3 regions of the Pseudomonas lutea genome follow, and region 3 is predicted to be linked to each of the others. Evidence: riboswitches for the same ligand, from Rfam matches in the RefSeq annotation. Region 3 holds a riboswitch; each other region holds the start of a gene.

Region 1 (5,359 bases), 1.0 Mb from region 3:
TCATGCCCAATTCCGGTGGCGTGCGTCAACATGATTCGCGTCACGCCCGACGCCGTGCCATGCGTCAACACATGATCCGTGTCAGCCCACCGACCCGTGGCCATGCGCCAATACATGATTCGCGTCATGCCCCGACGCCGTGCCATGGGCCAACACATGATCCGGGTCAGCCCACCGACCCGTGGCCATGCGCCAACACATGATTCGCGTCATGCCCCAACGCCGTGCCATGGGCCAACATATGATTCGCTCACGCCCCGATCCGTAGGAGCCGGCTTGCTGGCGAACCGGGTGGCCCCGTCACCTTTGTGGTGTCTGGCCCACCGCATTCGCCAGCAAGGCGGTTCGTTGATGGTGCGTCACGTCAACTCGCGATCCGCGCTTCCAGACTGATGTCTTCACGGGCGTTGTTTGCGTGTAATACCCAGCGCCGCCAAGGACATACGCAAGCCTTTGATTTTGCTGGCGGTCTGCCGCATTGTGCGTGCAGCCCTGCGGGTATAGACTTTGCGCACTTTTCACAGAGGCCCTTTGGCGGTTCGTCTCGAACCGTTCAGCCAGCATGAAACCAGTTCAGCTGCCCCTGAGTGTGCGTCTGCGGGATGACGCCACCTTCATCAATTACTATCCAGGCGCCAATGCCGCTGCACTCGGCTACGTCGAGCGGCTGTGCGAAGCCGAGGCCGGCTGGACAGAAAGCCTGATCTACCTGTGGGGCAAGAACGGGGTAGGGCGCACCCACTTGTTGCAGGCCGCCTGCCTGCGCTTCGAACAAATGGGCGAGCCGGCTGTTTACCTGCCGATGGCTGAACTCCTCGATCAAGGGGTCGGCCTGTTCGATCATCTGGAACAGTACGAACTGGTCTGCCTGGACGACCTGCAGGCGGTGGTCGGCAAGCCGGAATGGGAAGAAGCGTTGTTTCACCTGTTCAATCGGCTGCGCGACAGCGGTAGACGTCTGCTGATCGCGGCGTCATGTTCGCCCCGGGAGCTGCCGGTCAAACTGGCCGACCTCAAATCCCGGCTGACCATGGCGCTGGTGTTCCAGATGCGCCTGTTGTCCGACGAAGAAAAGCTCCGCGCCTTGCAATTGCGCGCCTCGCGCCGGGGGCTGCACCTCACCGACGAAGTTGGCCATTTCATCCTGACCCGCGGCAAGCGCAGCATGAGCGCGTTGTTCGATCTGCTTGAACAACTGGATCAAGCGTCGTTGCAGGCCCAGCGCAAGCTGACCATTCCTTTTCTGAAAGAAACCCTCGGTTGGTGAGTGCATCCGTCGACCCGGCACTGGTCCGGCAAACCGCGGCGGCGTTGCGCCACGCGACGCGCATTCTCATCATCACCGGCGCCGGCCTCTCGGCGGATTCGGGTTTACCGACTTACCGCGGCGTAGGCGGCTTGTATAACGGCCAGACGGATGACGGACTGCCCATCGAGATGGCGTTGTCCGGCCCCATGCTGCGCCGCGATCCCGCCCTTTGCTGGAAGTACATCGCACAATTGGGCAGCGCTTGCCTGGGAGGACGTCCCAATGCGGCGCACTATGCCATCGCCGAATTGCAACGACGCAAGCCGGAGTGCTGGGTGTTGACGCAGAACGTGGACGGCTACCACCGTGCGGCGGGCAGTCCGTCCGAACGCTTGATCGAGATACATGGACAGCTCGCGCCGCTGTACTGTCAATCTTGTGGCGCCGAGGATCCGCTGTTGAGTGAGCATCTCGCTCGACCCCTCCCACCGCTGTGCGCCTGCTGTAATGGCGTTTTGCGGCCACCGGTGGTGTTATTTGGGGAGATGTTGCCGGAGTTGGCACTGAACGTGCTTCAGGAGGAGATGGCGAAAGGCTTTGACGCTGTTCTCAGCATCGGAACCACTGCCAGCTTCCCCTACATCCATGAGCCTATGTTGCGTGCTCGTGTCGCGGGAGGCTTTGCTGCCGAAATCAATCCCTCGCCGACCGATCATTCCGCGCACATGGATGCGTTTCTGAGGTGTAAAGCCTTAGAAGTGATGGACGACATCGTAAGTCACATTTGTTTCGATTGAATTTGCAAATGATGACGATAGAGGGCATAGTCTCGGCTTCTTTACACCTCAGCCACGGTCGTGCCCATGCTATACCGCTTCGCACCCCTCGTGCCTCTCGCACTCGTAACGCTGCTGTTCGGCTGCGCGGCCCAGATGCCAGCGTCGCAACAGCAGTCGCAGAGCCCGCAATTCCGGGACGCTGCCACCGCTCAATCCGCCAGCAAGCGTGCTGATTACGCATCCGCCCTGCTGGATGACGAAGTCGCCACCGAAGACGAACTCGCTCAATTCGCTGACAACAAGCCTTACCGTTTGCCGGTTCTGGCTGACAGCATCCTTGAACGTGGCAAATCCTTGATAGGCACGCGCTATCGCTTCGGCGGTACGTCGACCACTTCAGGCTTCGACTGCAGCGGCTTCATTGGTTATCTCTTCCGTGAAGAGGCCGGCATGAGCCTGCCACGTTCTTCGCGCGAAATGATCAACATCGATGCACCCCTGATCAAGCGCAATGACCTCAAGCCTGGCGATCTCTTGTTCTTCAGCACTGCCGGCCGCGGCCGCGTCAGCCACGCAGGCATCTATCTGGGCGATGACCAGTTCATCCATTCCAGCAGCCGTCGCAGTGGCGGCGTTCGTGTTGACAGCCTTGACGACGCCTACTGGTCCCGTACCTTCATCGAAGCCAAACGCGCACTGGCCATGGCACCTTCAACGGTCCCTGAAACCACTACCGCGATGACCTCGACTACAATCAAGCGCCAACACCGTTAATCCCGGGCGCGCAAAGGGGCTAAACCCTGCTTGCGCGCGATTCCGGCTACCGGCAAAGTAAGCTGCATCCCGCACAGGTTGTCGTGTTTATGTCGTTAACGGTTCGCCTGACTGTTGCTCTCCTGGCCATGCTGCTGGCCGCATGTTCCAGCACGCCACCGCCCGCGCCACGCAAGGTCGTCTACCGGCCTGTCGTCTCCGCTCCTCCGCAATTTCCCTCACCGCTCGCTGACGACGTGCTGCTGCGCGCCATCGGGCTGGTGGGCACCCCGTATCGCTGGGGTGGAAATACGCCAGATTCGGGCTTCGACTGCAGCGGCCTGATCGGCTATGTCTACCACGATGCTGCCGGTATCAACTTGCCGCGATCCACGCGGGAAATGATCACGCTGCGTGGGCCCGATATCGACCGTAGCCAGCTGCAGACCGGCGATCTGGTGTTCTTCGCCACGGGTGGAGGCTCGAACGTCAGCCACGCCGGCATCTATGTCGGCGAGGGGCGTTTCGTCCACGCCCCGGCCACCGGCGGTACGGTCAAGCTCGACAGCCTCGACAAGCCTTATTGGCAGAAAGCCTGGCTGAACGCCAAACGCGTCATCCAGCCATCAAACCTCGCTAAGCAATGATCTCTCCTGACGCAGCGTGTTCAAAGGCCGTTGGCCAGCGAACACTCCACCGGTGGCTCCTGCAGATTGCGTTTTGACAATGGCCAGGCTCGATCGGATCTGCGCCGCATCAGTGCGCCATGTGCGATCCCTCGATTGACGCTCCCCAGTCAACCCTCTAACCTTCGCCGCATGTTTCAGGTGCCCGGGACTCATGGGTCCGCAGGGTGAAACAGGGAAGCCGGTGCGACCGCATGTTGCGATCAATCCCGGCGCTGCCTCCGCAACGGTAAATGAGTCAAGGCCACGCACGATGCCACTGTGTTCATTGAGCATGGGAAGGCGCCTGGCCCGCCGCTTCGGCGGCAACTCATGAGTCCGGAGACCGGCCTGATCCATCGAACAGCATCACGGAGGGCGATGCTCTGCTGCAGGCCGGCCGTGTCCGGTGCCTGCTGTCAGTCTTTGCCTGTGCCCTCCGTTTGCCACACTTGCCCTCAAGCGGAGAGCTGAGATGAGCGAATCCCCCGAACGAGACGAACGCCACCTGGCGCGCATGCTGCGCAAAAAGGCGGTGATGGACGAGCGCATATCCAGCGCACCCAACGAATGTGGGTTGCTGCTGGTGCTGACCGGTAATGGCAAGGGCAAGAGCAGTTCTGCCTTCGGCATGCTCGCCCGCGCCATGGGGCATGGCATGCAATGCGGCGTCGTGCAGTTCATCAAAGGCCGCAACAGCACCGGCGAAGAGCTGTTCTTCCGCCGCTTCCCCGAGCAAGTGCGCTATCACGTCATGGGCGAAGGCTTTACCTGGGAAACCCAGGATCGGCAGCGTGACATTGCCGCAGCCGAATCTGCCTGGGCCGTGACCCGGGAAATGCTCAACGACGCTTCTCTGGGCCTGGTGGTTCTGGACGAGCTGAACATTGCCCTCAAGCACGGCTATCTTGACCTGGAGCAGGTGCTGAGCGACCTGCAGGCGCGTCCGCCGATGCAGCACGTCATCGTCACCGGTCGCGGTGCAAAACAAGAGCTGATTGATCTTTCCGACACTGTGTCCGAGATCGGCGTGGTCAAGCACGCTTTTCAAGCGGGCATCAAGGCGCAAAAAGGCATCGAGCTGTGAGTGATCGCCAACCCCGGCATTGCCCGGCCGTGTTGATCGCCGCGCCCGCATCAGGCCAAGGCAAAACCACCGTCACTGCGGCACTGGCCCGCTTGCACCGCAATCAGGGGCGAAAGGTGCGGGTGTTCAAATGCGGCCCCGACTTTCTCGATCCGATGATTCTTGAGCGCGCCAGCGGCCACCCGGTTTACCAGCTGGACATGTGGATGGTCGGCGAAGCCGAAAGCCGCCGCTTGTTGTGGGAAGCCGCCGCCGAAGCGGACCTGATTCTCATCGAAGGCGTCATGGGTCTGTTCGACGGCACGCCTTCGAGCGCGGACCTGGCCCGGCGCTTCGGCGTGCCCGTGCTGGGGGTCATCGATGGCACGGCCATGGCGCAAACCTTTGGCGCTCTGGCGCTGGGTCTGGCGCGTTATCAGCCGGACCTGCCGTTCGCGGGTGTGCTGGCCAACCGCGTCGGTACGGTGCGCCACGCGCAGTTGCTGGAAGGCAGTTTGACCGAGGGCCTGCGCTGGTACGGTGCGCTGTCCCGCGAGACCGGCATCGAACTGCCCAGCCGTCACCTCGGGCTGGTTCAGGCCAGCGAACTGAACGATCTGGACGCGCGCCTGGATGCCGCTGCCGCAGCGCTGGGCAGCACCTGCGATGCCACGCTGCCGCCGCCAGTGACCTTTACCGCGCCGGAGCATGTTCCTGCCGAACCTTTACTCGCCGGTGTACGCATTGCGATCGCCCACGATGAAGCCTTCGCCTTCTTCTACGGCGCGAGCCTGGACCTGTTGCGGGAAATGGGCGCCGAGTTGCTGTTCTTTTCGCCGATCCGCGA
Region 2 (5,359 bases), 610 kb from region 3:
TTGTCCTCGCCAACCCGCTGGTGGCGGCGGTCATTCCGGGTGCAAGCCGGCCTTCGCGGATTATCGAAGACGTCACCGCACTGAACGCGCAAGTCCCCGACGGGTTCTGGCAGGCCATGCGCGATCAGGGCTTCATCGCCCTGCAGGCGCCCGTGCCGATGAAAGCCTGATATCGTGCTGCAAACGCCGGGCCAGACGCCCGGCAACGGTTTCCAGCGCGAGAGTTGTCCATGCGAATCCTCATCGTCAACGTCAACACCACCGAGTCCATGACCCAGGCCATCGCCGAGCAGGCCCGCAGTGTCGCGTCCCCCGGCACCGAGATCATCGGCCTGACTCCGCGCTTTGGCGCCGAGTCGGTGGAAGGCAATTTTGAAAGCTACCTGGCGGCCATTGCGGTGATGGACCGCGTGATGTCCTACGAGGGCCCTTACGACGCAGTGATTCAGGCCGGCTACGGTGAACACGGCCGCGAGGGGCTGCAGGAATTGCTGGAGGTGCCGGTGGTGGACATCACCGAGGCTGCCGCCAGCCTGGCGATGTTGCTGGGCCATAAATATTCGGTGGTGACTACGCTGGATCGCACGGTGCCCTTGATCGAGGACCGCCTGAAACTCGCCGGGGTGTACGAGCGTTGCGCGTCGGTGAGGGCCAGTGGCATGAGCGTGCTAGAGCTTGAAGCGTCGCCGCAACGGGCGATTGAAGCGATCGTTGCCCAGGCGCTCGAAGCGGTAAACGAGGACAAGGCCGAGGTGATTTGCCTGGGCTGCGGCGGCATGGCCGGACTGGATCAGCAGATACGCGGGAGCGCGGGTGTGCCGGTGGTGGATGGGGTGACGGCAGCGGTGGCGCTGGCCGAGTCGCTGGTGCGTCTGGGCCTGAAGACTTCGAAGGTACGGACGTATGCGCCGCCCAGAACCAAGAAGATGATCGGCTGGCCGTTTAAGCTGTAGCCACTCAAACTTGTTCCATCGACTTTTTCATCCCCTACGGCGTAATGGGTTGAACGCCCCACTCACTGTAGGAGCCGGCTTGCTGGCGAACCCGCGGTGTCAGGCGGGAAATCCACGTATGACACACCGCTTTCGCCAGCAAGCCGGCTCCTACAGACCGTATGCGCCTCATCAGCCCGCGTATTTTGATGCGCCCCGTCTCGCGTTCGGCGGGTGGCGGTTGGCGTTGTGCGTTCGGCGTTCGGCGTTCGGCGTTCGGCGTTCGGCTTACGGCTTACGGCGCTTGACGCTTGGCTCTTGGGGGGCGGTTATAAGGCGCAGCCTTAGGCGCAAGAAGCGTTGCCGTCGCGCATTGGTTCTCGTGGTCTGGCGTATCACCCGCCGCATTCGCCTCGGCGGGTTGAATCGTTTAGTATGCCCGACGCCGGTTTCCACTCGGAATTAATAGGGAATCCAAAGGCGCGAGCCCTCGTGCTGAAATGGAACTGCCCCCGCAACTGTAGGCGCTGAGCCCTGCTTGCTGTTCGCCACTGGGGTTTCCCCGGGAAGGCCGAAGCACGGCATTGATGCGCCAGTCAGGAGACCTGCCGGCCAGCTTATTCATTCACCGGCGGGGTGTCCGGGGAAGGACACCCGTTCGCCCGTTGCGCGAACCCTGCGCTTGCCGTTCCCATGGCCGGCCTGTCGGGATGACCTTTCCAGCGCCTGCTTCGCCAGCATTCAGGCTTTCCGGAGATCGCTGTCATGCCGCTGCGCCGCCTCGCTGCCCTGCTCGTCACCCTGACGCTGCCTACCGCTGCCCTCGCCGCCTCAACGGCTTACCCGCTGAGCGTGGACAATTGTGGCCAGACGCTGACCATCACCCATGCCCCGCAAAAAACCGTGACCATCGGCCAGGCCGCCACCGAGATGCTGTATGCGCTGGGGCTGGGCAAACAGGTCGTCGGCACGTCACTGTGGTTCAATCCGGTGCTGCCCGAATACCAGGCACTCAACGACAATATTGATCGTCTGGCCGACAACGCGCCAAGCTTCGAATCGGTGATTGGCAAGCGTCCGGATTTCGTCCCCGTGCAGTTCGAATGGATGGTCGGGCCACAAGGCGCAGTCGGCACCCGCGAGCAGTTTCAGGATCTGCACATCCCGACGTACATCCTGCCCTCCGACTGCGAGGGCAAAAACAACCGCGTCGGCGCCGACGGTACCCGTCTCGAGGCCTTCCGCGTCGACACGCTGTACAAGAGCCTGCGTCAACTCGCGCAGATCTACGATGTTCAAGATCGCGGCGAACAATTGATCACCCGCTACCAGCAGCGTCTGGCCCATGCCGTCACCCAGGCAAGCACCCATGATGGCCAGCCTGTGTCGGCGCTGTTCTGGTTTTCCAGCCCGGACCTCAACGTCGACCCCTATGTAGCCGGGCGCAAGGGCATCCCCAACTTCATGCTCGACACCCTGGGCATGCGCAACGTCATTGACTCCGACGAGGAGTGGCCCACCGTGGGCTGGGAAACCATCGCCAAGGCCAACCCCGACGTGCTGGTCATTGCTCGCATGGACCGTCGTCGATTCCCGGCCGATGACCATGAAAAGAAACTGGCGTTTCTCCGCTCCGATCCGGTCACGCGTAACATGGACGCGGTCAAGAACAACCGCATCGTGATCATGGACGCCAGCGCGATGGAGTCCAGCGTCAGGCTGTTCGACGGGATCGAGCAACTCGCCCAGGCCACCCTCGCCCGATGATGCGATCGAGTAAACGTCACGCGAACCTGGCCCGGCTGTGCGCCCATGGTGTCTGGGCCAGCGTGCTGCTGATCCTGGCGGTGCTCGCCGGGGTTGCGATCGGCGAGACCTCCATCAGCCTGTCGGTGATTGTTCAGGTGCTGGCGAACAAGCTCTGGGCGGCGGGCTATGCGCTGGACCCGATCGATGAAGGGATCGTCTGGAATTACCGTCTGACCCGGGCCATCGTTGCTGCTACCTGCGGTGCGGGGCTGGCGGTGTCGGGGGTGGTGCTGCAGTCGTTGCTGCGCAACCCGCTGGCGGACCCTTATCTGTTGGGGATATCCGCCGGAGCCTCAACTGGCGCAGTGCTGGTGGCTATCATCGGCGTAGGCGCCGGGACGGTCTCGCTCTCCACCGGTGCCTTCGCCGGTGCGCTCGCCGCCTTCGCCCTGGTCGCCCTGCTTGCCCGCTCCTCCAGGGGCCAGACGCCTGCGGCCCAGATCATTCTGGCGGGCATCGCGGGGTCTCAATTGTTCAACGCGTTGACGTCCTTTCTCATCACCAAATCGGCCAGTGCCGAGCAGGCGCGCGGGATCATGTTCTGGTTGCTGGGCAATCTCAGCGGCGTGCGCTGGTCGTCGGTCGCGTTGTCGGTGCCGGTGGTGGTGTTCGGTTTGCTGGTGTGCCTGATGCACCGACGATCACTGGACGCGTTTACGTTTGGCACCGATTCGGCGGCCTCGCTGGGCATTCCGGTGCGCCGGGTGCAGGCGGTGCTGATCGGCACCGCCGCGTTGATGACCGCTGTGATGGTGTCGATCGTCGGCTCCATCGGCTTCGTCGGCCTGGTGATTCCCCACGCAGTGCGATTGATGGCGGGCGTGCGCCATGCACGGCTCTTGCCCCTGAGCGCCCTCATCGGCGCGCTGTTCATGATTGCCGCCGATGTGCTGTCGCGCACGCTGATCAAGGGCCAGGTATTGCCCATCGGGGTCATCACGGCGCTGGTGGGCGCGCCGGTGTTTGCGTTGATTCTGGTGCGCGGGAGCCGCGGCCGATGAACGCCCGACACGAGGTACCCCATGCAATGGTCGAGGCGCGTGGCCTGAGCTACTCGGTCAAGGGCGAGCATTTGCTGTGTGGGGTTGATCTGTCGATCCGCGCGGGGGAAAACCTCGGCGTGGTCGGGCCCAATGGTTCAGGAAAATCGACGCTGCTGAAGTTGCTGGCCGGCATTCAGACGCCCACTCGCGGCGAGGTCTGGCTGGGCCGGCAGCGTTTGCCGACGCTGAGCCGGCGTGTCATCGCCCGACAGTTGGCGGTGGTGGAGCAACACGCGCAGACCAGCGATTCGATCAGCCTGCAGCAGGCGGTGGAGCTGGGGCGTACCCCCTGGCTGTCGGCGCTGAGACCGTGGAGCGAGGACGATACCCGCATCGTGGCCCAGGCGATTGCCGATGTGCATCTGCAGCATCTGGCCCAGCGGCCCTGGCATACGTTGTCGGGGGGTGAGCAGCAGCGAGCGCATATTGCGCGGGCGCTGGCGCAACGGCCGCAGGTGTTGTTGCTGGATGAGCCGACCAATCATCTGGACATTCAGCAGCAGTTGTCGATTTTGCGGCTGGTGCAGCAGTTGCCGGTGACGACGGTGATGGCTTTGCATGATTTGAATCAGGCGCTGGGGTGTGATCGTCTGGCGGTGATGGCAGGCGGCCGGCTGGTGGCGTTGGGTTCACCGTATGAGGTGTTGACGCCTGAGCGGCTGGAGGCGGTTTTCGGGGTGCAGGGGCACTGGTTGGTGGATCCGTTTGACGGGGCGCGGATGTTACGGTTGCGGGTGGGGTCGGGTTGAGGCTTTGAGATCAGGATCAAGATCAGGATCAGGACCAGGATCAAGATCTAAGGCGTCGGCCTAACGGCCTCGGGTTTCGCCTTCGGCGAGTTACTTGGAAAAGTCGAAAGTCGCACCATCCCCAAGTAACCAAAGGTGCCTGCTCCTGGTTTGGCCCCTCCTTCGTCGGGGTTCCTTCACTCCGGTCCCGCTCCGTGGGCCCGCCGCCATCCGCCATCCATGGCGGGGGGCGGCTCTCGCGGCTTCCATGCCGCTCGGCTCACGGAGCGAGACCTACGTTCAGCCTGCACCCAAGTCGCGTTTGGTGGTGTCTGGGCTTTTTGCGTTTGAAGATCAAAAGCAGATCGGAAGCAGATCAGAAGCAGGTCAGAAGCTTCCCGGCTGAAGCCAGTCCCACAGTCCGGTGCGGTCAACCCTACTCTCATGGCATGCACGCGCTGCTGTTAGTGGGACTGGCTTTAGCCGGGAAGAGGCCAGTTCAGGCGCTGACGGATCTGCGGCCTGAACGATGCTGTTTGATCGTACCCACGCTCAGCGTGGGCACGCATCCCGGGAAGCTCCGCGTCACCCCCGGTCCCACTGGCTGAACACAGTCCTGTAGGAGCCGGCTTGCTGGCGAAAGCGGTGGGTCTGCAACGAGGATGCCCGCTGACCCCATGCGTTATCTGCTCGCTGATGGTGCCCACGCTCCGCGTGGGTATGCATCCCGTGACGCTCCGCGTCACACCCCGTCCCACGACTGCACCGCTGGCCATTCCCCTGACCTCAATACCTCGGCTTGACCGCTTTCCACTCGGGTTTGTATTTCTGCATCTGCCGAACGTCG
Region 3 (5,359 bases):
TTCGCCGATGGCGCCATAGAGGCTGGGGTCGCCAGAATGGACACGCGCAACATCCTGACCTTGTGCATGAGCAGATTTCATCAAATCGATGATCTGCTCCAGATGCAGCGAGGCGCTGTTGGTCACCTGAACGGCCTGATGCCCCTCCAGCACCGCTTCGGGCACCAGCGAGCCTGCATAGATAATCACCGGGCAAGTACGAATCAGCCGCTGGCCTTTGACAGTGATCAGGTCCGGGTCGCCGGGGCCGGCGCCGATGAAATAAACGGTCATAGAGTGTCCTGAATGGAATTTAGTACGCGCAGCTTCATTGGATGCGTCGCCGCCCCGCAAATGTACTCAGCCCTGAGTGATTCGGTCGTCTGCACTCATTCTGCTTCAGTGGGACCGGCTTCAGCCGGGAAGAGGCCAGTGTGTACACCCCCAAATTCGCAGTGTGACGCCTGACGCTTTCCCCGCTAAACCCAGTCCTCCGGGCTTTGGCCCGCCAATGCGAACGTCGCTTGCGCGCCTTTACGGCGCGGGATAATCAGCGTCGCTGGGAAGCCTGACAACCGCTCCGCCATTGCCAGCGCAGCGCTTTCCGCCACGCCGTAGCAACCGGTGCGTTCAAAGGCGATGTCCGAGCGATGAGTCAGCGAGGGCTCGTAAGCAGCAAGGTCGCTGGCGCTGAAAAACGCGACCGTTAACTGCAGTGCGTCAGCCAGTTCGCGAAGGCCAGGCTCATCGGCTTTGGTGTCGATGGAGGCGAGGGCGGTGACATCGCGCAACGCAAGCCCATGTTCGCTCAAACACGCCTCCATCAACTGCCGCAGTGCCGATGCCGAACAGCCGCGCTGACAGCCCAGACCCACCACCCGCACCGGCCGAGCCCCCCGCTGTCTGTCGCCCGCCGGACTCACAAGGCGGGATTCAGGCCGCTGTGGGTCGCGCCTGGCTCACTGCGACGAAACAGCCAGGCGCTGATCCAACCCAGCGCGACCCAGAACGCAGCGTTGGTCAGCAGCGATGCGAGCTTGAACTGCGTTTGCAGGGCTTCCAGCGCGAGGGCCGAGTGCACCGCTGGCTGGGGAGCGCCTACGAGGTGCGGCACCACCAGAATCAATGCGCCCAGCGCTTTGAGCAGCCAATGCCGGGCGAACACCATCAGTGCCAGGCCGACCGCAGTGGACGCTGCAGTGCTCACCCACCAGATCTGCCGTTGCGTGAGGTCCGCGGCCACAGTGCCGGGCAGCTCTGGCGGCAGTCCGAGGGTGGGCGCTACCACAAACACCGCGTAGCCCGCCAAGCCCCACAGGACGCCTTCACGAGCACTGGCTGGCGCGCGCAGGGTATACAGCGCCGCCAGCATCAATGCAAAACCCACTGCCACCACCAGATTGCCGCCGGCGGTAGAAAGCACGCGCTGCCAGCCGTTTTCCGGTTCCCATGCCTCGGCGTCATGAACATGGCCGGCCGAGGTGCCGTCAGCGTGCTCATGTGCCTGGACCGCCGCAGGCTTTTCCCAGGTTTCCGCCTGCAGAATCAGCGGTGCAACCCAGAAGCTTTGCAGCAGCGTCAGCAGCAGGGCCGCCAGCAGCCCGGTGAATCCGGCTGTTTGCGCGATTCGTTTGAACATGGCGGCAGGCCTCAATGGCAAGGGAAAGCAGAGCTGTGGCGGGTGTCGTGAGCAGCGTTATGCACGGCATCGATATGAGAGAAGCCGGCGAAATAGACCAGGAACGCGCCGAGCAGCATCGCGCCCGCGGCGGCGACGAGACGCTGGCTTTGCGTAGCCGTGACGGTTGTTGCCGGGGCAGGAGCGGTTGTTGCAGTCGGGCGGGGTGTACTGATGGACATGGCGCTTCCCTCTGAAGTCATTCAGCGGACGGAAAGGCGCAAAGAAACCGCAGGCAATTGCCGACAGTGACGCAACAGCGCCCGCCCACCGCGGGTTTGTTATGTGTCGTTGTCGGGCCGGTCTCCGGGCTCGCGAGGGGCGCACGCAGCAACCTTCACTGCGTCAGTGCCTGCAAGCGCCACCTTCCCATGTCGTCACCGACACAGTGGATTTGACGCTTCGCTCGCTTACCGTTGCGGGGGCAGCACCGGACTTGCGCACCCGAAGGTCTGCGCGCACCGGTTTCCCGTTTCACCCTGTGAAGGGCACCCGTAACAAGGCGTGTAGGAGACCATGGGGGCCGCACCCCGTCAATCAGCCCGTCAACCGGTCGCTTGATCCGCCCGGTAACGGCGGCGTCGGCACGTCCGGTCGTCGTGCAGTCCACGGCACCGGCAATTGACGCACAGCGGCGATTGACCCGCCTGCGGTCACTGCGTAGCCTTGCGCACTTGAGGTTCGCAGGCTGCCTGCTTGATGGGCGCCGGCGCTAAGAAGGGAATGCGGTCACATGCCGCAGCTGCCCCCGCAACTGTAAACGGACAGCGTCATTGCACAGCCACTGCGCGAGCGGGAAGGCGCGATGAATAGCCGTCGCCGATCACAGCATCAGCGAACGGCCGCCGTGAGCCAGGAGACCTGCCTCGAATCGGACTGCCTGTCAGCAGCCGGAGCATTTCACTACAACCGGGCGGGGTGATCCGGTGGCGAATCGAACTGCGCGCCTGCGTCTGCCGGCCCTGCGCTGTTTTCGTCCTCGTTGCCCTGCCGCACGCCTGAGGGCAACCGATGAAAACACTGGCCAAACTCCCCGTCACCATCGTCACCGGCTTTCTCGGCTCGGGCAAAACCACCTTGCTGCGGCACATGCTCGACAATGCCGAGGGCCGGCGTATCGCGGTCATCGTCAACGAATTCGGCGAGCTGGGCATCGACGGCGACATCCTCAAGCAGTGCACCATCGGTTGCACCGAGGAAGAAGCCCTTGGCCGGGTGTACGAACTGGCCAACGGCTGCCTGTGCTGCACCGTTCAGGAAGAATTCTTCCCGGTGATGCAGGAGTTGGTTGCCCGTCGCGGCGACCTCGACCACATCCTGATCGAAACCTCGGGGCTGGCGCTGCCCAAGCCGCTGGTCCAGGCCTTTCAATGGCCGGAAATCCGCAACGCCTGCACCGTCGACGCCGTGATCACCGTGGTCGACAGCCCGGCGGTGCTGGCCGGCACGTTCGCGGCGTTCCCGGATCAGGTTGATGCCCAGCGCAAGCTGGACCCGAACCTGGACCACGAATCGCCGCTGCACGAGCTGTTCGCGGATCAGTTGGCGAGTGCTGACCTGGTCGTTCTCAACAAGGCTGACATGCTCGATGCCGCTGCACTGGCTGCAGTGCGTGCCGAGGTGACCGAAGAGCTGCCGCCTGCGGTGAAAGTCGTCGAGGCCAGCAAGGGCCAGTTGCCGATCAGCGTGTTGCTGGGCCTGGGTGCCGAGTCCGAGCTGCACATTGATGGCCGCAAGACCCATCACGATCACCATGAAGGCGATGACGCTGACGATCACGACCATGATGCGTTTGACTCGATCTCGATCAACTTGCCCCAGGCGGATGAATCGCTGTTGCTCGACGCGCTGACTCAGGCGGTTGTGCAGCACGGCATCTTGCGCGTCAAGGGCTTTGCCGCCATCCCTGGCAAGCCGATGCGCTTGCTGGTTCAAGGCGTCGGCACACGCTTCGACAAGCACTTTGATCGCGCCTGGAAGACCGACGAAGTCCGCGAAACCAGGCTGGTGCTGATCGGCCAGGAACTCGACGCCGCTGTGCTTGAAGCGCAGTTGCGCGCGGCGCTCGGAACGCAGGGCTAACCATGCACCTGCTGCGTACACAGCCCGGCGGTTTCGTTCCCGATGACAGCATTGCCGATCTGGGGCAGACGCCCGCCGAGCTGGTAATCCTGTGCAGCGGTGATTCGCATCTGGCATTGCTCGCCGAAACCGCGCAGCAGTTGCCGGATGATTATCCGACGCTGCGTCTGGCCAATCCGATGCAGGTGCAGAATCACGCCTCGGTGGACCTGTACGTCGACGAAGTGCTGCGTCACGCCAAGGTCATCGTGCTTTCCCTGCACGGCGGCATGAGTTACTGGCGTTACGGCGTCGAGCGTCTCGTGGAGCTGGCGGCCAAAGGGGTCAAGCTGATTCTGGTGCCGGGTTGCGACAAGCCGGACCCTGAGCTGATCGGGCTGAGTACCGAATCTACCGAAGACTGCGAGCGGGTCTGGCACTACCTGCGCCAGGGCGGCAAACACAATGCGCAGGAGTTGCTCAACTTCATTGCCACGCGATGGCTGGGTGGCCTTGCTGCCTGGGCCGAGCCGCAAACCCTGCCGCGCAGCGTGATCTATCATCCGCAGAACCCCAACGCCGATCTGGCCCGCTGGCAGGCCGACTGGCGTGCCGACCAGCCGGTCGCTGCCGTGCTGTTCTATCGCTCCCATCTGCAGGCGGCCAACACCGGCTTCATCGACGTGTTTTGCGAACGCTTGATGGCGCAAGGGATGAACCCTTTGCCAATGGCCGTTGCCAGTCTCAAGGAGCCTGATTGCCTGGCCGCCGTGCAGGGCTGGATGGATGAGGTCGAGTGCGAAGTCATCCTTAATACCACCGGGTTCGCCCAGTCCAGCCCTGACGCGCCCCATGTGCGTCCGTTTCGCCGCGACATTCCGGTGATTCAGGCCATCTGCGCCCAGGAAAACGAACCGGCGTGGCGGGCCAGCGCTCAAGGTCTCGGCCCGCGCGACCTGGCCATGCACATCGCGTTGCCGGAACTGGACGGCCGCATCATCAGTCGCCCCATCAGCTTCAAAGACCTGGCGTGGCGCAGCGAGCGCAGCCAGTCCGATGTGGTGTGCCATCGCGCACAACCGGAGCGGATGGACTTCGTTGCCGAACTGGCCCGACGCTGGGTGCTTCTGGCGCGTACCGCCAACGCCGACAAGCGCGTGGCGCTGATCCTCGCCAATTACCCGACCCGTGACGGCCGCATCGGCAACGGCGTAGGGCTCGACACCCCGGCGGCGGCGCTGAACATTCTGAGCGCGATGCAGCGCGAGGGCTACCCGGTCCAGGACCTGCCCGACACCGGCACTGCGCTGATTCACGCCTTGCTCGGTGGCGTCACCAACGACCCGGACAGCCTCGACCAGCGGCCGTGCCACCAAAGCCTGTCGATGGAGGAATACCTGGCCGCGTTTCAGGCGCTGCCCGCTGCCAATCGCGAGGCAGTCACCGCACGCTGGGGAGCGCCACACACCGACCCCATGTGCAGAGACGGACGCATGATGATCGCCGGCCTGCGCCTGGGCATGACCTTCGTCGGGATCCAGCCGGCGCGAGGCTACAGCGTTGACCACAGCGCCGTTTACCACGACCCCGATCTGGTGCCGCCCCACGGCTATCTGGCGTTCTATTTTTGGTTGCGCAATC

What was found. A riboswitch is a leader RNA that binds a small molecule or an ion and turns the genes downstream of it on or off. The one in region 3 is predicted to bind cobalamin.
Region 1: linked by a shared signal. The riboswitch ahead of cobO (cob(I)yrinic acid a,c-diamide adenosyltransferase) and the one ahead of LT42_RS25155 (CbtB domain-containing protein) in region 3 are both predicted to bind cobalamin.
Region 2: linked by a shared signal. The riboswitch ahead of LT42_RS02890 (ABC transporter substrate-binding protein) and the one ahead of LT42_RS25155 (CbtB domain-containing protein) in region 3 are both predicted to bind cobalamin.

The regions. Positions count from the first base shown of each region.
Region 1 is NZ_JRMB01000001.1:2,300,233-2,305,591, reverse strand. Features, by position in the region: gene hda (DnaA regulatory inactivator Hda) at 563-1,267, shown strand; gene LT42_RS09900 (NAD-dependent deacylase) at 1,264-2,046, shown strand; gene LT42_RS09895 (C40 family peptidase) at 2,113-2,802, shown strand; gene LT42_RS09890 (C40 family peptidase) at 2,892-3,428, shown strand; cobalamin riboswitch at 3,590-3,815, shown strand; gene cobO (cob(I)yrinic acid a,c-diamide adenosyltransferase) at 3,922-4,533, shown strand; gene LT42_RS09880 (cobyrinic acid a,c-diamide synthase CobB) at 4,530-5,359, shown strand, end outside.
Region 2 is NZ_JRMB01000001.1:689,816-695,174, reverse strand. Features, by position in the region: gene LT42_RS02900 (aldo/keto reductase) at 1-170, shown strand, start outside; gene LT42_RS02895 (aspartate/glutamate racemase family protein) at 231-953, shown strand; cobalamin riboswitch at 1,362-1,559, shown strand; gene LT42_RS02890 (ABC transporter substrate-binding protein) at 1,698-2,699, shown strand; gene LT42_RS02885 (FecCD family ABC transporter permease) at 2,699-3,742, shown strand; gene LT42_RS02880 (ABC transporter ATP-binding protein) at 3,739-4,533, shown strand; gene LT42_RS02875 (glucarate dehydratase family protein) at 5,299-5,359, opposite strand, start outside.
Region 3 is NZ_JRMB01000001.1:1,295,648-1,301,006, reverse strand. Features, by position in the region: gene cobM (precorrin-4 C(11)-methyltransferase) at 1-273, opposite strand, end outside; gene LT42_RS05360 (cobalamin biosynthesis protein) at 459-902, opposite strand; gene LT42_RS05355 (CbtA family protein) at 899-1,618, opposite strand; gene LT42_RS25155 (CbtB domain-containing protein) at 1,630-1,839, opposite strand; cobalamin riboswitch at 1,938-2,168, opposite strand; cobalamin riboswitch at 2,318-2,540, shown strand; gene cobW (cobalamin biosynthesis protein CobW) at 2,669-3,739, shown strand; gene cobN (cobaltochelatase subunit CobN) at 3,742-5,359, shown strand, end outside.